One region of the Comamonas sp. 26 genome, then DNA from elsewhere that is predicted to be linked to it. Evidence: predicted binding sites of a transcription regulator. Region 1 holds the regulator's gene; each other region holds the start of a gene.
What was found. The regulator LexA, encoded in region 1, represses DNA repair genes until DNA is damaged. The targets are predictions, from matches to a motif close to ACTGTATNNNNATACAGT.
Positions count from the first base shown of each region.

Region 2: a site for LexA is predicted at 3,654-3,671, ahead of CLU84_RS04320 (translesion error-prone DNA polymerase V autoproteolytic subunit). Genes of this name have one in related genera too.
Region 3: a site for LexA is predicted at 2,494-2,511, ahead of CLU84_RS14195 (LexA family transcriptional regulator). Genes of this name have one in related genera too.

Region 1 is NZ_PEFL01000001.1:2,369,838-2,375,324, reverse strand. Features, by position in the region: gene CLU84_RS10885 (hypothetical protein) at 306-632, shown strand; gene CLU84_RS10880 (universal stress protein) at 911-1,375, opposite strand; gene CLU84_RS10875 (hypothetical protein) at 1,721-1,966, opposite strand; gene CLU84_RS10870 (hypothetical protein) at 2,202-2,657, opposite strand; gene lexA (transcriptional repressor LexA) at 2,831-3,505, opposite strand; gene CLU84_RS10860 (asparaginase) at 3,606-4,634, shown strand; gene adk (adenylate kinase) at 4,727-5,383, opposite strand.
Region 2 is NZ_PEFL01000001.1:935,137-940,623, reverse strand. Features, by position in the region: gene CLU84_RS04350 (valine--tRNA ligase) at 1-246, shown strand, start outside; gene galU (UTP--glucose-1-phosphate uridylyltransferase GalU) at 320-1,207, shown strand; gene CLU84_RS04340 (sulfurtransferase TusA family protein) at 1,284-1,511, opposite strand; gene CLU84_RS04335 (NUDIX domain-containing protein) at 1,715-2,338, opposite strand; gene cysM (cysteine synthase CysM) at 2,450-3,355, opposite strand; tRNA gene CLU84_RS04325 (tRNA-Leu) at 3,395-3,479, shown strand; gene CLU84_RS04320 (translesion error-prone DNA polymerase V autoproteolytic subunit) at 3,690-4,106, shown strand; gene cho (excinuclease Cho) at 4,111-4,968, shown strand; partial or broken gene CLU84_RS04310 (DNA polymerase V subunit UmuC) at 4,978-5,407, shown strand; gene CLU84_RS04305 (hypothetical protein) at 5,395-5,487, shown strand, end outside.
Region 3 is NZ_PEFL01000001.1:3,050,936-3,056,422, forward strand. Features, by position in the region: gene CLU84_RS14180 (nuclear transport factor 2 family protein) at 1-579, opposite strand, end outside; gene CLU84_RS14185 (SDR family NAD(P)-dependent oxidoreductase) at 593-1,360, opposite strand; gene CLU84_RS14190 (SDR family NAD(P)-dependent oxidoreductase) at 1,372-2,103, opposite strand; tRNA gene CLU84_RS22070 (tRNA-Cys) at 2,305-2,414, opposite strand; gene CLU84_RS14195 (LexA family transcriptional regulator) at 2,530-2,943, shown strand; partial or broken gene CLU84_RS14200 (Y-family DNA polymerase) at 2,950-4,247, shown strand; gene CLU84_RS14205 (hypothetical protein) at 4,317-4,568, opposite strand; gene CLU84_RS21940 (hypothetical protein) at 4,600-4,920, opposite strand; gene CLU84_RS14210 (hypothetical protein) at 5,091-5,387, opposite strand; gene CLU84_RS14215 (hypothetical protein) at 5,387-5,487, opposite strand, start outside.

The DNA.
Region 1 (5,487 bases):
TTTAATTGCAATGAAATTATTGCTCATAGCTTTTGAAAGTCATTAGACAAGTGCGTAAGCAGCTACTGTTTTCAGAGCGCCAATGCACCTTGCATTCGCTGAGCAGGGTGATTGCTGGCTTTTACCCTTACGGCGTTATGTGATTAGAAATCGTGACGACTGTTCTTTTAGGTAAATTGTCTGTAGGAGAAATTCGATATTTGGTAAAAGAGGTTCTATCTTCTTATATGCCTTGAATGTTGATACAGATGCTTCATCCCTTTCCCTATAGCTTTTCCGCTCGCCTTGATGCTTGGATACGGCATATGAAGGCGGGAAGGCCTTGCGGCTCGCGGCAGGTGGCTTATGAACTCGTGATCAGCAGCTGGGTAAAGGCCAATGCGGATCTTGGCGCTTCGCCAGAGTTTTTGAAAGCGTTGAGCTGCCGTCGCCTTTGTGAGGAGCATGGCTGGCACGGACTGAAGACGGATGTGGCGTACTGGGATCTGGATGAGGAGCAGTCCGTGCGGATTTATCTGCACTTCGATGGTTCCATCGTGGCGCAGCAGATGGATGCGCAGAATCTGCAGATTCTTTTTACCTTGCCCAGCCTGCATGGGCACCCGCAGGAAATTTCCTCGCAGAGCGTTTAGCCATTCAAAAAAATGCCCGCACAAGGCGGGCAAGTTTTGGGGACCTCTCCATCGAGTCCTGCGGCGCGAAGTCAATGCGTTTGAATACTTGGCAAAGGACATTCATGCGTCCCAAGCTCGCCTTTAATCGCATTTGCACTGGCGCTGATCGAATTGAACTGCGGACAGGTTGCCCCGTGGGGTGCAGGCTGTAACTCTCCTTACTGGCTCTGCATTCGGTAGTAAGCGGCGCTCTGCAAACCGTTTCTTTCATTGCTGCTGCTGTTGTTGCTTCCTCCTTAACTTGTTTCGCTAGCCACGTCGGGACGGTGAACAAGCACCGGGATGTGGGTATGTGTCAGTACACGCTGAGTTTCGCTGCCCAGCAAAATACCGCTGATGCCTTTTCGCCCGTGAGAGGCCATACAAATTAGATCGCAATGGCGCTCTTGCGCTTGCTGAACAATGGTTTGATAGACAGAGCTGCTGGCGATGCGGACAAACTCGCAGGGAACGCCCTCCGGCCTGGCAATCTGGTCGACGAACTGAAGCGCGGTGTCGGCGTTGCTGTTCGTGCTGCGCTCAAATTCTGCGCTGTTATAGGTGAGCAAGGCATCTGCGCCATAGATGATGGCGCGGTAGTCGGGCATCACATACAGGGCGGTGACCCTGGCATCATTCTCGCGGGCTAGGCTGATGCCAGCGCGAATGGCAGCTTCAGACAGTTTGCTGCCATCTGTAGGAATGAGCAGGTGCTTGAACATGTTCAATCTCCTGAAGCCGCTGGGTGTTTGTTGTGGCTAATTTATTCCGATGTGTTTGGCGCTGCAATACGTGTGCAGGGAATGCGGTATGTGGCGATAAGTCAGGGGCGAAATTCTGTAACGTTAAGGCCTTGATTCAGTAAACATAGGGCAGCATTTAGCCCACAAAATGCCTGCTTTATGTGCGCGCTGTGCTGTCGCATTTAGTTTCATTCTTTACGAGCTGCTGATAGGAATGGTTTGGGTTGGACCACTTTTAGAGACGCTAACACTGCCCTTGATACGTCGTTGCTTAACCTTGTTTCAACCGAAAAGCTACAACGTTCTGGGTGGCTTTCACGCCTCTTATTCGCTCTGAGGGGGTTGCACGCGGTTGAGAATTTCGCCAGTAGTTTCGATCTCGAACTGCTTTTCATTGAGCCAGTTTATCTTCAGGTGATCAGTCGTCTCGAAGTGCTTGGCGGAGGGGCGAAGGGAGACGCCATGCGGCAGATCGACCTCGTCAAAATCCTGATAAACCAGAATCAAACGCAGATTGCCGCTGGCATCTTTCGCCTGTATGTGCTCCGTGAGCTTGCGATAGGCACTCATTGCGACCCCTTCGTTGGCACGTGTATACGAATGTTTCCATTGGTATGAGGGGGCTGCAATACCCTGAATTGAGTATTTTGACAGGCCAAATTGCACGTTGAACTGCGCATGAAAAGCGCTATATCGCTTTATTCATTAGCGCTTGCAGCTATCAAAATCTAATTGCTCATCGACGGGCAATTTACATTGCGTTGCCAGTGCATTTGTTGCTGGCGCTGTGGGTTTAGCTTGTGCTTCAGGCTTGTTGTGCTTGCTCATTGAGGGCCATACGCTCCAGTGCGGCGCAGACATCGGCCATACGGCCGGAGATGAACATGCATTCGGGCTGCTTACGGGGTTCGCGTTGCAGGATTTTCAGCTGGCGAGTGGCGGCGGGGGCTGCTTCAGCCGGTAATGCGAGAGACAACTGGGGGCTGGCAGTGTTCGCTTTGGCTTTGTTGTTAAAACGTGTGCTGGTGTTGCGGCGGCGCGAGCGGTTGGCGCGCATGACGGGGATGCTGGTGTACGTCAGCTTGAAGCCTTCGGGCTCATAAGAGCTGGGGATGAACGGTGCGGGTTCTTCAGGGGTGTCGTGCGAGTCGCTTGAGAGAATTTGGGTGCAGGCCTTGAAGCTCAGGCTTGCGGGTGGTGCGAAGGGCAGGACTTTAAGGCTCAGGCGAGTCAAAGACTGCAAAGATGCGGCGAATCCCATGTGGCAACTCCTCAATAGCCTTGCGGCAAAGATAAGGGCAGGATTGCGTTTTAAGGCAAAGCTCCGCCCAGCGCGAAGCAAGACTGCTTCGCGCCTACCACCTGGACTGGAGAGGGAAAAGGGTTCAGCGTGCAGTCATCCGGTGACGATTGCGCTGAGGGATAGCCTGTTGGCTACATAAACATGCTGTTACGGATCAGGCCGACTGCCAGGCCTTCGATGGCAAATGGTTCTTCAGGAGCCACATGAATCACCTTGTAGTCGGGGTTTTCGGGCAGCAGCTCAATGCCTTGGGGTGTGCGCTTGAAGCGCTTGACGGTGACATCGTCGCCGAGGCGGGCGACCACAATCTGGCCGTTGCGCGCTTCGTGGGTTGCTTGCACGGCCAGCAGGTCGCCGTCCATGATGCCGGCGTCGCGCATGGACATGCCGCGTACCTTGAGCAGGTAGTCGGGCTTGGCGGCGAACAGGCTGGGTTCTACCGAATAGCTCTGGTCGATATGTTCCTGCGCCAGAATGGGTGAGCCCGCAGCTACTCTGCCGACCAGAGGCAGTACCAGCTGCGCCATGCTGGAGAGCGGCAGAGCAAAGCTGTTGCCGCGCGCTGCATTGATGTTGCGCACGGTATCAGCCCGCAGGCGAATGCCGCGTGAGGTTCCGCTGACCAGATCAATCACGCCCTTGCGAGCCAGCGCCTGCAGATGCTCTTCGGCGGCGTTGGCGGATTTGAAGCCGAAGCTGCTGGCAATCTCGGCCCGGGTAGGGGGCGCGCCGGTGCGGGCGATGCTGGACTGGATGAGGTCCAGAATCTGCTGCTGGCGGGGAGTGAGCTTGGGGTGATCTAGCATGTCTGGCTTCCGGTCATTCATCAGGCTGGGCCTAGTGAGATTTTTGATCTGTGTGTTTATACAGTACCTGTATTTTTGATCAGTTTTTTATGGAGAGCAAGTGGCGCAAGAAAAGATTGTGATTTTGGGCACCGGCGGCACGATTGCGGGGCAGGCCCAGAACAGTACACAGGGCGTGGGCTACAAGGCGGGGCAGATCAGTGTGGCGGGCTTGCTGGCCGCTGTGCCGGATTTGTCACAGCTGGCCGCTGGCCGAACGGGCGCGGTACTGGATGCCTTGCAAATTGCCCAGATCGACAGCAAGGACATGGACTGGCCGGTCTGGCGCAGCCTGCTGCAGGCCGTGAAGGCGGGGCTGGAGGATACGGCCACGCGGGCGCTGGTGATTACGCACGGCACGGATACGCTGGAAGAGACTGCCTGGCTGCTTCAGGCTGTGCTGCAGCCCACCAAGGCCGTGGTGCTGACCTGTGCCATGCGGCCTGCCACATCGCTGCAGGCAGATGGCCCGCAGAACCTGCGCGATGCCGTGGCGGTGGCTGCTGGCGATGTGCCCGGCGTGTGGGTGGTGGCGGCAGGTGAGGTGCATGCGGCGCGCGAGGTGCTCAAGGTGCACCCCTACCGTTTGAATGCGCTGCGTTCTTACGAGGGCGGGCCATGCGCCTATGTAGAAGAAAGCCGTGTGCGCTGGCTGGGGCGCGCTGCGGTGCAGTATCCGGGCTGGACTGCGGCGCGGCTTGAGCAGTTGCTGGCCTGCGAAGAGCTGCCTTGGGTGGAAATTGTGCAGTCAGGCTCCTTGCAAAGCGCGCGTGCTGTGCAGGCCTTGCTGGCGGCCGGCGTGCAGGGGCTGGTAGTCGCCGGTACGGGCAATGGCACGATTCATCAGGCCATGGAGCAGGCGCTGCTGCAGGCAAGGGCGCAGGGCGTGAGCGTCTGGTACAGCACGCGTTGCCTGGAGGGTCAACTGGTCGGTTTGCCGGTGGGGCAGGGCGTGCCTGCGGTGCAGGCTAGTAGTCATGAGATTGCAGCCCATGTCATTCAGGTAGAGGCTGAGGGCGGTCTGGACGCCGTGCTTTTGCCGCCGAGCAAGGCGCGTATTGCAATGATGCTGCAACTGGCTTGCTATTGAATGAATAGCTGGTAGTGCTTGTTGCATAAGCGCTGGAAAGCAAAAAAAAGCACCTGAAAAGGTGCTTTTTTTTGTGGGTGATCAGGATCGGCTTATTGGGCCAGAGCTGCGAAGGCGCGCTCGGTGATCTCTTCCACGGTGCCAGTGCCGCTGATGGCGCGGTACTTGGGGGCCGCTTCAGCATCGGCCTTGGCCCAGTTGCTGTAGTAATCCACCAGAGGGCGGGTCTGGTTGCTGTAGACCTCCAGGCGCTTCTTGACGGTTTCTTCCTTGTCGTCTTCGCGCTGCACCAGGTCTTCACCGGTCACGTCGTCCTTGCCTTCCACCTTGGGTGGGTTGAACTTGACGTGGTAAGTGCGGCCGGAGGCGGGGTGGCTGCGGCGGCCGCTCATGCGCTCGATGATGGCTTCAAAGGGCACGTCGATTTCCAGCACGTAGTCCAGCTTCACGCCAGCAGCCTTCATGGCATCAGCCTGAGGAATGGTGCGGGGGAAGCCGTCAAACAGGAAGCCCTTGGCGCAGTCTTCCTGGGCAATACGCTCCTTGACCAGGTTGATGATCAGATCGTCGCTGACCAGCTGACCTGCATCCATCACTGCCTTGGCTTCCAGTCCCAGAGGAGTGCCGGCCTTGACAGCAGCACGCAGCATGTCGCCAGTGGAGATTTGAGGGATACCGTACTTTTGGCAAATGAAGGCCGCCTGAGTGCCTTTGCCGGCGCCGGGAGCACCCAACAAAATCAGTTTCATGGAAATCCTTGAGGAGAGTAAAAATTCTTGGCTAGCCCAGGCAAACGGGTGGACGTCTGTAGTCCCCGAGCTGTTTTTTTTCGCGGGCAAGGATAGCACGCACA
Region 2 (5,487 bases), 1.4 Mb from region 1:
GTGTCAGTGGTGGGCGATGCCCGTCTGGCGTTGTTCGTGGAAGTTGACGTTGCGGCTGAAAAAATCCGCCTGACCAAGGAAGTGACCCGCTTGGAAGCTGAAATTGCCAGCTCGCAAAAAAAGCTCAGCAACGAAGCCTTTGTGGCCAAGGCACCTGCCGCCGTGCTGGAGCAAGAGCGCGCACGTGTTTCAGAAAAGAGCGCTACCGTGGCCCGCATTCAAGAGCAATTGGCCCGTCTGGGTTGATATGCTGAGCGAGTGATAGGAAAAGGCGCAGGCAACTGCGCCTTTTGTTCATCTCTACCCCAAAGTACATCTCATGAACAATCAAACCCGCGTTCGCAAAGCCGTGTTTCCCGTTGCGGGTCTTGGCACCCGCTTTCTGCCTGCCACCAAAGCCTCTCCCAAGGAGATGCTGCCCGTGGTGGACAAGCCCCTAATCCAGTACGCCGTCGAAGAAGCCTATGAGGCTGGCATTCGCGACATGATCTTTGTGACCGGCCGCAGCAAGCGCGCCATTGAAGACCATTTCGACACCGCCTACGAGCTGGAGAACGAGCTGGAACGCGCAGGCAAGCACGCCATGCTGGATCTGGTGCGCAGCATCAGCCCAGCCGACATGAATTGCCTGTTTGTGCGTCAGCCTCGCTCTCTGGGTCTGGGCCACGCCGTGCTGTGCGCAGAGCCTCTGGTGGGCGACGAACCGTTTGCCGTCATCCTTGCCGACGACTTGATGACCGGTGACAACGGTGGCCCCGGCGTAATGGCGCAGATGACGGCAGCCTTCCAGAAGCAAGGCCGCTCGCTGCTTGCCGTGCAGGAAGTGCCACTGGAGCAAACCAAGCGCTACGGCATCGTCAAGGGCGAGCCTGCCGGTGGTCCGCTGATGCGTATTGATGAAATCGTGGAAAAGCCCGCGCCAGAAGTCGCCCCATCGCGCATGGGTGTAGCAGGCCGCTATGTGCTGACGCCCCGCATTTTTGATGAAATCCGCAACCAGCCCAAGGGCGTTGGCGGCGAAATTCAGCTGACCGATGCCATTGAGCGCCTGATGCAGCACGAGACCATCTACGCCTTCCAGTACGCTGGCAAGCGCTATGACTGCGGCAGCAAAGAAGGTTTTTTGCAAGCTACTGTGGAGCTTGCACTTCAGCACGCTGACGTGGGCAGCAGCTTCCGCGATTACCTCAAGAGTTTGAGCCTGTAAACCAATCGCCTCAAAGAAAAAGGCCTGCAATCGCAGGCCTTTTTTGCGTCATCCGCTCTCAAATCAAGAGCATTATTCAGCGGCGCTTGAGAATGTGAATGAACTCATCACCCACGGTCTGTTGCTCGACCAGCTCATTGCCCGTCTGTTTGGCAAATGCCTGAAAGTCACGGATAGAACCGGTATCGGTCGCCACTACTTTCAGCAGTTGACCGCTTTGCATGGCAGCCAATGCCTTCTTGGCTTTGAGAATGGGCAGCGGACAGTTCAGGCCGCGGGTATCAACTTCTTGGTCTACTTGCATGGGCGTGGTTTCCTCGTCAGTCTCGATTGTAGAAAGACCAGTCGCTGGCCGTGCCAGCACGGTCTTTACTTAAACCATCAAGCACAAGCCTTGAACAACCCTTGAGACATCGGCGCGAGGCCTTGTCGTACTGTTGTACTACCTGCGGCTTCGCGTCTTGTCTCAACCCAAACCCTCGGTTTGCTGGGCCTTGTTCATGGCTCTTAATCAATCACAGGGGCGACTGTAAAGCGCTGATCTTCATCCCATAGGCGAACGGGCCACTTGGCAGGGTCAGGTTCAGGGTTCTGACCAGGCCTGAAGGCGCCAAAACGCGGCTCAAAGCCTTTTTGCTTTATCCACTCAGCCAAGGCATAGCCCGTGCCTGCAGGCCAGCACAGAGACTCCTCAGCCGTCTGCCAGCGGTATTCCAGCAGCTCGGGCGAGAGCGTCACATCTTCAGCGCGGCCTTCTACCAGCACGTGATAGGCAATCAGCACCTGATTCATGCGCAGAAACTCCGAGCAGCACAAAAGACGCAGTGCCTTGACACGTAAACCGGTCTCTTCCATCACTTCGCGGCAAATACCCGCCTCTGGCGATTCACCGGCTTCCATGAAACCGGTTATCAGACCAAACACACCCTCTTGCCACAGCGCATTACGCGCCAGCAGAACACGGCCATCTGCCCCCTCAACCACAGCCGCCAATACGGGGGTCGGGTTGCCCCAATGCGTAAACCCGCAGCTAGGGCAACGCAGGCGCTGCACCTCTCCGCTGTCTTCATTGGCAACAATCCACTGCAGCTCAGTGGCGCAGTTGGAGCAAAAACGAATTTCATAGGCCATTCAGCTCTCTCCTTATTCTTTATTTTGATAGCAGCCAGCGCTTGTTATATAAGCGCCAGCCACCATTTAGAGCTTGCCTCATCGCTGAGGCAATCGCCTCAGCGACAAAGATCAGGCGGGGAACACGCCTGTAGAGAGGTAACGGTCACCGCGGTCGCACACCACAAAAACAATGGTGGCGTTTTCTTCGCGCTTGGCAATTTCCTGCGCAACCCACAACGCTCCGGCGGCCGAGATCCCGGCAAAAATACCTTCCTCGCGTGCCAAGCGGCGGGCCATGTCCTCGGCATCATCCTGCGATACATAGACCATTTCATCAACCAGCGATGCGTCATAGATCTTGGGCAGATATTCCTCTGGCCATTTGCGAATGCCAGGAATGCGCGAACCTTCGGAGGGCTGGGCACCCACGATCTTGATGTTCGGGTTCTTTTCCTTGAGGAATTTGGCCACACCGGTGATCGTGCCAGTCGTGCCCATGGCACTGACAAAGTGCGTGATCTCGCCACCCGTCTGCTCCCACAGCTCAGGGCCAGTTGTTTCGTAGTGGGCGCGAGGGTTGTCGGGGTTAGCAAACTGGTCCAGCACCACGCCCTTGCCTTGCTTGACCATCTGGTCAGCCAGATCGCGGGCATATTCCATACCGCCGCTCTTAGGTGTCAGGATCAGCTCGGCACCATAAGCCTTCATGGTCTGGGCGCGCTCAATGGACAGGTCTTCGGGCATGATCAAAATCATGCGGTAGCCCTTAATTGCTGCCGCCATGGCCAAGGCAATACCGGTGTTGCCCGACGTAGCCTCAATCAATGAGTCGCCCGGCTTGATCTCAGCACGCTCTTCAGCGCGCTGAATCATGGACAACGCAGGCCGGTCCTTGACGGACCCAGCTGGGTTGTTGCCCTCAAGCTTGCCCAGCACCACATTTCCGCGCTCGCGATTTGCATCCGCGCCAATGCGTTGCAATGCAACCAGCGGCGTGTGACCGATAGCATGTTCGATGGTCATATATGTTTTCATGACCAATACTGTGCCATAATTCACGTCTGCGCTAAGCAAGCCCGGGTGGTGAAATTGGTAGACGCAGGGGACTCAAAATCCCCCACCGAAAGGTGTGCCGGTTCGATTCCGGCCCCGGGCACCAATACAAAAAGCCGTTAAGTTCCAAAGACTTAACGGCTTTTTCTATTGCCTGTTTGCTTTGTGTTTTTCCCTCCCACGTTCGTGGTTAATTCGCGCCCCGTTCGTGAAAAAAGCGCTTTGCATTCGCACTCTGCACAAAATGGACACCCAGCACTGGGTCATAGTCGATTGATATACTGTACATATGAACAGTATTCGTCTGTTGGGCGGCATGCCCGTCCAACTCACCTCATCCCCAGTTGCACTGCCGCTGGCGGATTGCAGCGTGCGTGCAGGGTTCCCGTCTCCAGCTGAGGACTTCTCAGGCAAGCGGCTAGACATTGCCACGCTTCTGGTCGAACACCCCCAAGCCACGTTTCTGCTGCGCGTGGCAGGACCATCTATGCGCGAGTACGGCATCGATGACGGGGACATGATCGTCGTTGACCGAGCGCTGCGCGCTCGCCATGGCAGCATCGTCGTGGCCGTTATTGATAACGAATTCACCGTCAAGGCCCTGCACAACGCAGGCGGTGTGTTCAAGCTCAGGGCTGGCAACCCCACTTATCCCGACATCGTTCCCAAAGAAAACCAGGAGCTGGAGATCTGGGGTGTGGTCACCTCCTGCATCAAGCGCTTCCGGAATTGAAATCATGCACATCCCTGCACGCCGACGGCCCGAGTTCGATGAGGCACGCATCTACGAGTACCCCGAACACCTGCGTTCGTCGCTGCAGGGGATGCCCGCCGGACCAGGTGTCTACATTTTTCATGCGGCCGAGGGCGAACTGCCTCTGTACATCGGCAAGAGCATCAACCTGCGCGCTCGACTGCTCTCGCACTTTCGCACCGAAGATGAGGCCCGCATGCTCCGCCAGACGGTGCGCATCAGCTATATCCGCACGGCAGGAGAAATCGGGGCACTGCTGCTAGAGGCACAGCTCATCAAGCAACAGCAGCCTCTGTTCAATCAAAAGCTGCGTCGCAACAGGCAGTTGTGCGCACTGCGGTTGTCGGGAGATGTGCCCGAGGTCATTTATTCCCGCGATATCGACTTTGCCAGCTCGCCAGATATTTTTGGCTTGTACAGCAGCCGCCACTCCGCACTGGAAGCCCTGCGCGACCTGGCCGACATTCACAAGCTTTGCTATGGCGCCCTGGGCCTGGAAAAACTGGCCAAAGGCCGCGCCTGCTTTCGCAACATGGTTCACAAGTGCGCTGGCGTTTGCCATGGTGCTGAATCCTCAGAGGAGCATCGCGCCCGCTTGAGAGGTGCGCTTGAAGGCCTGCGCGTGGTGACCTGGCCCTATGCCGGTGCCGTGGGTATTGAAGAAAAGTGGCAGGACATGCGGCAGATCCATGTCATCAACAACTGGTGCTACCTGGGCAGCGCCACGACACTGCCAGCTGCGCGCAAGCTCAACACCGTGGCCGCAGGCTTTGATGCCGATGGCTACAAGATCCTGTGTCGCCCTATTCTCGGCGGCAGCGCCAAGATCATCCCCTTGTAGGGGGAGACCATGTTTGCGCTCATCGATGGCAACAACTTCTAATGATGCGTTCCATATAGTTTTTTTGAGCTGCGAGCGCGTTTTCAGGCCCAGCCTCAAGCGTGTTCCCGTTGTCGTGCTATCAAACAATGATGGCTGCGCAGTGGCCCGCAGTGACGAAGCCAAGGCACTGGGCATCAAGATGGGCGCTCCCTACTTTCAGATCAGGCATCTGCACGATGAAGCCGGGCTGGTCGCCCTGAGTGCCAACTTCCCCCTGTACGGCGACATGAGCGAGCGCATGATGAGTCTCGCCTCGGCCTTGGGCCCGCAGCTGGAGGAATACAGCATTGACGAATGCTTTATCGACCTGCAAGGCGTGCCCGAAGTCACGCGCCGCACCTGGGTCATTCGGGAGCGCATCTTGCGCGGCATTGGCATACCTACTTGCATTGGCATACCCGCATCGTCCAGCGCCGTGAGCTGGTAGATACGCTCTGCCCCAATCTGCTGGTGCTGCACGATGGTCGGCCAGTCACC
Region 3 (5,487 bases), 680 kb from region 1:
AGGTGCTGCCACTTGTGGCAGCTCATCCTTGCCGGGGCGGTTGGCCCAGAACTCTTTCCAGCTAGGGAACAGGTCGTGAAAAGCACCGTGATAGGGCTCACGACCGGGCCAGCGCATCTTCATGTCGCCAATGGGCGGCTTATTCAGATCGGTGGCATACCAGTAGCAGGGCAGACGGCGGCGGAAGAACCACTCACCGTCAATGCGCTCGTAGTCATCCCAGTACAGCATCTGCATGATGACCCACTCGGCACCGCACTCATGCTCGTTCTTGGAATAGACGACGCCGGTGGCGTGATTCTTGTCCACGAACTCGATGATGTGCTGCCCCAGATGATGGGAAGTGCCCGTGAACTGGTCACGCAGCGTACTGTCCTGCCAGGCCATGAAATGATCACGTCCAACCTTGTCTTTGCCCACCTTGATATCGGGTGCAAACAGGTTGACGTGGGCATCCATGTCACGCATGTCCAGCGACAGGGAGTACTTGCCAGCCAGCTGACGAATCGCATCCAGCGACTCCAGCCTGTCGATACGCTCTTCCAGCGTTTTTGGCCACTGATTCACGGGTTCACTCATCTTCAACTCTCTCTTACAGCGCCGTCACCAGCACAGCCGAACGACCGCCATCCACAGGCAGCGAGGCACCGGTCACATAGCTGGCCTCATCGCTGGCCAGGAACAAAATGGCATTGGCCACTTCTTGCGACTGACCGACGCGCCCCATGGGGATCAGCTTTTCCGTGGTCTGGCGAGACGCCTCATCAGCCAACATGCCGGCAGTGGCGGGCGTTTCGATCACCGCAGGAATGATCACGTTCACGCGCACACCCGCAGCAGCACCTTCGGCAGCCGCTGCACGCGAGAAATTAATCACCGCAGCCTTGGCTGCCGAGTAGCCCGCCATATAGGGTGTGCCCAGCGTGCCGCAGATCGAGCTGAGGTTGATGATGGAGCCGCCACCATTCTTCATCAGCTTCAAGGCCGTGCGCGTGCCCCAGAAAGTACCGTCCACCGACGTGCCGAAGTTGGCTTGCCAGTCTTGCGTGGACATGGCTTCAATGCCACCCCAGGTATAGGCCATGGCGTTGTTCACCAGAATGTCCAGCTTGCCGTGCGCCTGTGCAGTTTGCTCCAGCGCGCCCACAATTTGAGCCTCAATCCCCACATCGGCCACAACCGCTTCAGCCTTGCCGCCCGCTGCCTTGATCTTGGCAACGACTTCATCCAGCGCTTCCTTGCGGCGACCGCAAATCACCACCGTGGCACCCTCTTGGGCGAAACGCTCTGCCGTTGAAGCACCAATGCCGGAGCTACCACCGGTAACGAATGCCACTTTGCCTTCCAGACGCTTGCTCATATTCATACTCCTTACAGGAAGGCGCTGCCGCCGTTGACTGCCACGTTCTGACCGGTCACAAAACCGCTGTCATCGCTGGCCAGGAACACTGCCACCTTGGCAATGTCATCGGGTTCGGCCATGCGGCCCATGGGCACGCCAGCGATGATGGCATCAGCCCATTCCTGAGGAATGCCTTGCATCATGGGTGTGTTGGTGGGGCCGGGAACCAGCGTGTTCACGCGGATCTTCTTGGAGGCCAGTTCCTTGGCCATGCCACGGGTCAGACCCATCAGCGCAGCCTTGGAAGCGCAGTAGTGAGCAGGGCCGTCACCGCTGACAGCCGAGGTGCTGGAGATGTTGACGATGGCGCCGCCCTGGCCTTCTTGCATCTGCTTGACCGCTGCACGGGCGCAGTAGAAAGCACCATTCAGGTTCACGCCAATCACGCGCTCCCAGGTGGCATCGGTGATATCGGCAAACTGATCCACAGAGCCCACGCCTGCATTGTTCACCAGCACATCCACAGAGCCCAGGTTTTGCTTGATTTCAGCAAACAGCGTGTCAATGGCTGCGCTGTCACCCACGTTGACGGAACGTGCCAGGTGCTTGCCGCCCTTGCCTTCCAGCGTCTGCTTGGCAGCTTCTTCGTTCAGATCAACCGCCACCACGGTAGCGCCTTCATCTGCAAAACGCTGTGCAATCGCACGGCCCATGCCTTGGCCGGCCCCTGTGACCACGGCCACTTTTCCTGTTAAACGCATTTTTGTCTCCTTGTTGATGTGCAATCAAGATATGGAGACAGCGTAAAAAGAAAATGGATTCAGCCCATCGTCCATCAAGACTAAGCAAATTTGTTTAATTTGCTACTCAATCAGGAGCACGCAGCGCAATACTGGCGTTCGAAAAGAGAATCTTGGATCTGAAATAAAAAAGCCAGAACTCGTGAGAGTTCTGGCTTATTTTGGAGGCGCGAACCAGAGTCGAACTGGTCTAACCGGATTTGCAATCCACTATATCCATTAAGAATCAATAACTTGCGACCAAACCGCTCATACCCACTGATATCGATGCCGACTAAAGATGAACAGCTAGCGTCGAAAGCATACGGCGGCATAGTGGATTCATAGAGTTTGATTTCAATCAATCTATATACTGTATGCATGTACAGTCATCGACTCTTGAGCGGCATGCCCGTCCAACTCACTGCCTCCCCAGTTGCTTTGCCTCTGGCAGATTGCAGCGTGCGCGCAGGCTTCCCCTCTCCAGCCGAGGACTTCTCCGGCAAACGGCTGGACATAGCCGAGCTGCTGGTTGAGCACCCGCAGGCCACGTACCTATTGCGGGTGGCCGGGCCATCCATGCGCGAGTACGGCATCGATGACGGCGACCTCATCGTGGTTGACCGGGCACTGCGCCCACGCCATGGCAGCATCGTCGTGGCCCTGCTTGATAACGACTTCACCGTTAAGGTGCTGCACAACGCTGGCGGCTGCTTCAAGCTCAAGGCCGGCAACCCGACCTATCCCGACATCGTCCCCAAAGAGAACCAAGAGCTCGCAATCTGGGGCGTGGTCAAGTCCTGCATCAAACGCTTTGCATGAGCATGTATGTTCGCGCTCATCGATGGCAACAACTTCTACGTCAGCTGCGAGCGGGCTTTCCGGCCTGCTCTTGAGGGCATCCCTGTCGTCGTCCTGAGCAATAACGACGGCTGCGCCATCTCACGCTCCGACGAGGCTAAGGCCCTGGGCGTGAAGATGGGCCAGCCGTTTTTTCAGTTGCGCGATCTGGTCGAGCACAAAGGCCTTGTCTGCCTCTCCCCGAATTTTGAGCTGTACGGCGACATGAGCGACCGCATGATGACCCTGGCTGCCGGCCTGGGCCCTACCCAGGAGATCTACAGCATTGATGAGTCATTCATCGGAGATCTGGACGGCGTGCGGGATCTGACCCGGCGCGCCTTCGCCATTCGTGCACGCATTCTGAAATGGACCGGCATCCCGACATGCGTGGGCCTGGCTCCCACCAAGACCTTGGCCAAGCTCTGCAACCATGTTGCCAAGGATTCAGAGCGCAAGCCGGGCAGCTACCCCGCCGAGCTGCAGCGGGTCTGCAACTGGGCCGAGCTGTCCAAGCAGCAGCGCATCAACATTCTAGGCCGCACGCCTGCCGGCGAGATCTGGGGCGTGGCCGGCGCATCTCGGCCCAACTGGCCGAGCAAGGCGTGCTGACGGCGCTGGACCTTGCCAGGCTGCCCGCTCATGCCGCGCGCGATGGCTGGAGCGTCGTGCTGGAGCGCACCGTGCGCGAGCTGCAAGGCGTCAGCTGCATGAGCTTGGAGTTGGCCCCAGCCGCCAAAAAGCAGATTGCATGCACTCGCAGCTTCGGCCACCCCATCACCACCCTCCCCCCACTGATTGAAGCCGTGAGCGAATTTGCAACCAGGGCCTCAGAAAAGCTGCGCGCTGGTGGCTTGCGCGCAGGTGCCCTGCATGTTTTCGCGCACACCTCGCCATTCAGACCCGGTCCCAGGTTTTACAAAATGGCCGTGATGCAGTTGCAGCCCCCGTCCTCCGACACTAAGGCCCTAGTGAACGCAGCGGTGCGCGGCTTGCGCATGATCTATGAGCCCGGCTACCAGCTCTCCAAGGCCGGGGTGATGCTGCAGGATCTGTGCTCGGCAACCGTGCAACAAGGCGACCTGCTTTTCGAGGAACCCGGCCGCGATCAAAGCAAGCTGATGGAAGCCATGGACAAGGTCAACAAGCGCTTCGGCAAGGGCACGGTGCATGTCGCCAGCACCGGCTTGCCCGAGCAGGATGAGAGCGGCTGGCGCATGCGCCAAGAGCTTCGCACTCCACGGTACACAACAAAGATTGAAGAAATACCGATCGCTAGAGCCTAATAAACAGGAATCAGCCTAGCATGCGAACGTGCGCGACAAAATAAATTTCTTACGCGGCCCCCACCTAATTTACTTAAGAAATTGCTTTAATTCAGGGACAAAATATACTGCCATACCAATACACAATGCAGCCAATATTGCAGCAATTGCAGGGTAGAAAATATTATTCATCAGACCCTTATTGCTTTTCCCTTCACCAAGCGCAATATTGTTTCTCCCATTCAATTCATCAATATTTCGACCCTTTAGTATCTTGTCTCCCGTTGTGATATTTCCATCGAGATTAACTTTTTTTGCACCCTTAACATCAAACATCGTCATCCGCTGGCACTCCTATACAAGAAAAACGTAACTACTTACTCTTCCACCATTTTCTGGAACGGGCAATTTCCGGGTCCAGGAGAACTTTATATTTCAAAAATTTTCCAGAAAAGCCTACAGGACTGGTATATCTTCCCGATATAACCCATTCAGGAATTTCAGTGAACGTGCAATTTTTCGCGGTTATGTTTCCAGCATCGGCTGCTTTGACTCCAACTCCAGCATATATGGAAACATTTGAAATATCCAAGTCTGCACCATTTCGCAAATCTATACCGACATCCCAGCCATATATTGCAACGTGCTCGCCAAAATTTATTTCACCACCATCAATAGTAAATGCTGTTGGCATGAAAATCCTTAAAGCATGCAGTGCTTACGAGGTTTGAAAAATATTGAAAATCATTTTTTGCAACACAAATATAGTGTACTTTAACCGCTAGAACAACATGTCATGAGTTCTGCAAAACCAAAATGCAGAAAAGCCTCCCCGATGCCGAAGCACCGGGGAGGCTTTCATATTTAGATGGCCGCTTTGAGCGGCCGCTTGCAGTTGGCCAGCGCCGCTTGCAACTCGGTTTCGTAGCCCTCGCGGCGCTCAAGCTCGGCGCCGGAGGCTTGGACGTACATGTCCACGTCTGCACCAGCCGGCAGGTGCTCGGTCGGCATGCTCGGCCGCTCTGGCTCAGGCTCATCACAGGGCACAGGTACAGCGACCTTGACCTGTTGAATCTCGACCCTCGCCGGCGGCGTTGCTCCGCAACCAGCCAGGAGGATAGCAGCCGCCAGCGCAGCCGAGAGTAGGGATAGACGGCGCATCACTGACCTCCTCCAGACTTCCGGGACGCCAGCAGCTCAGCCACTCGGGCCTGTGCGCTTGCGCATGCATCGCCAGGCACTGACACCGGCGTGCTCAGGA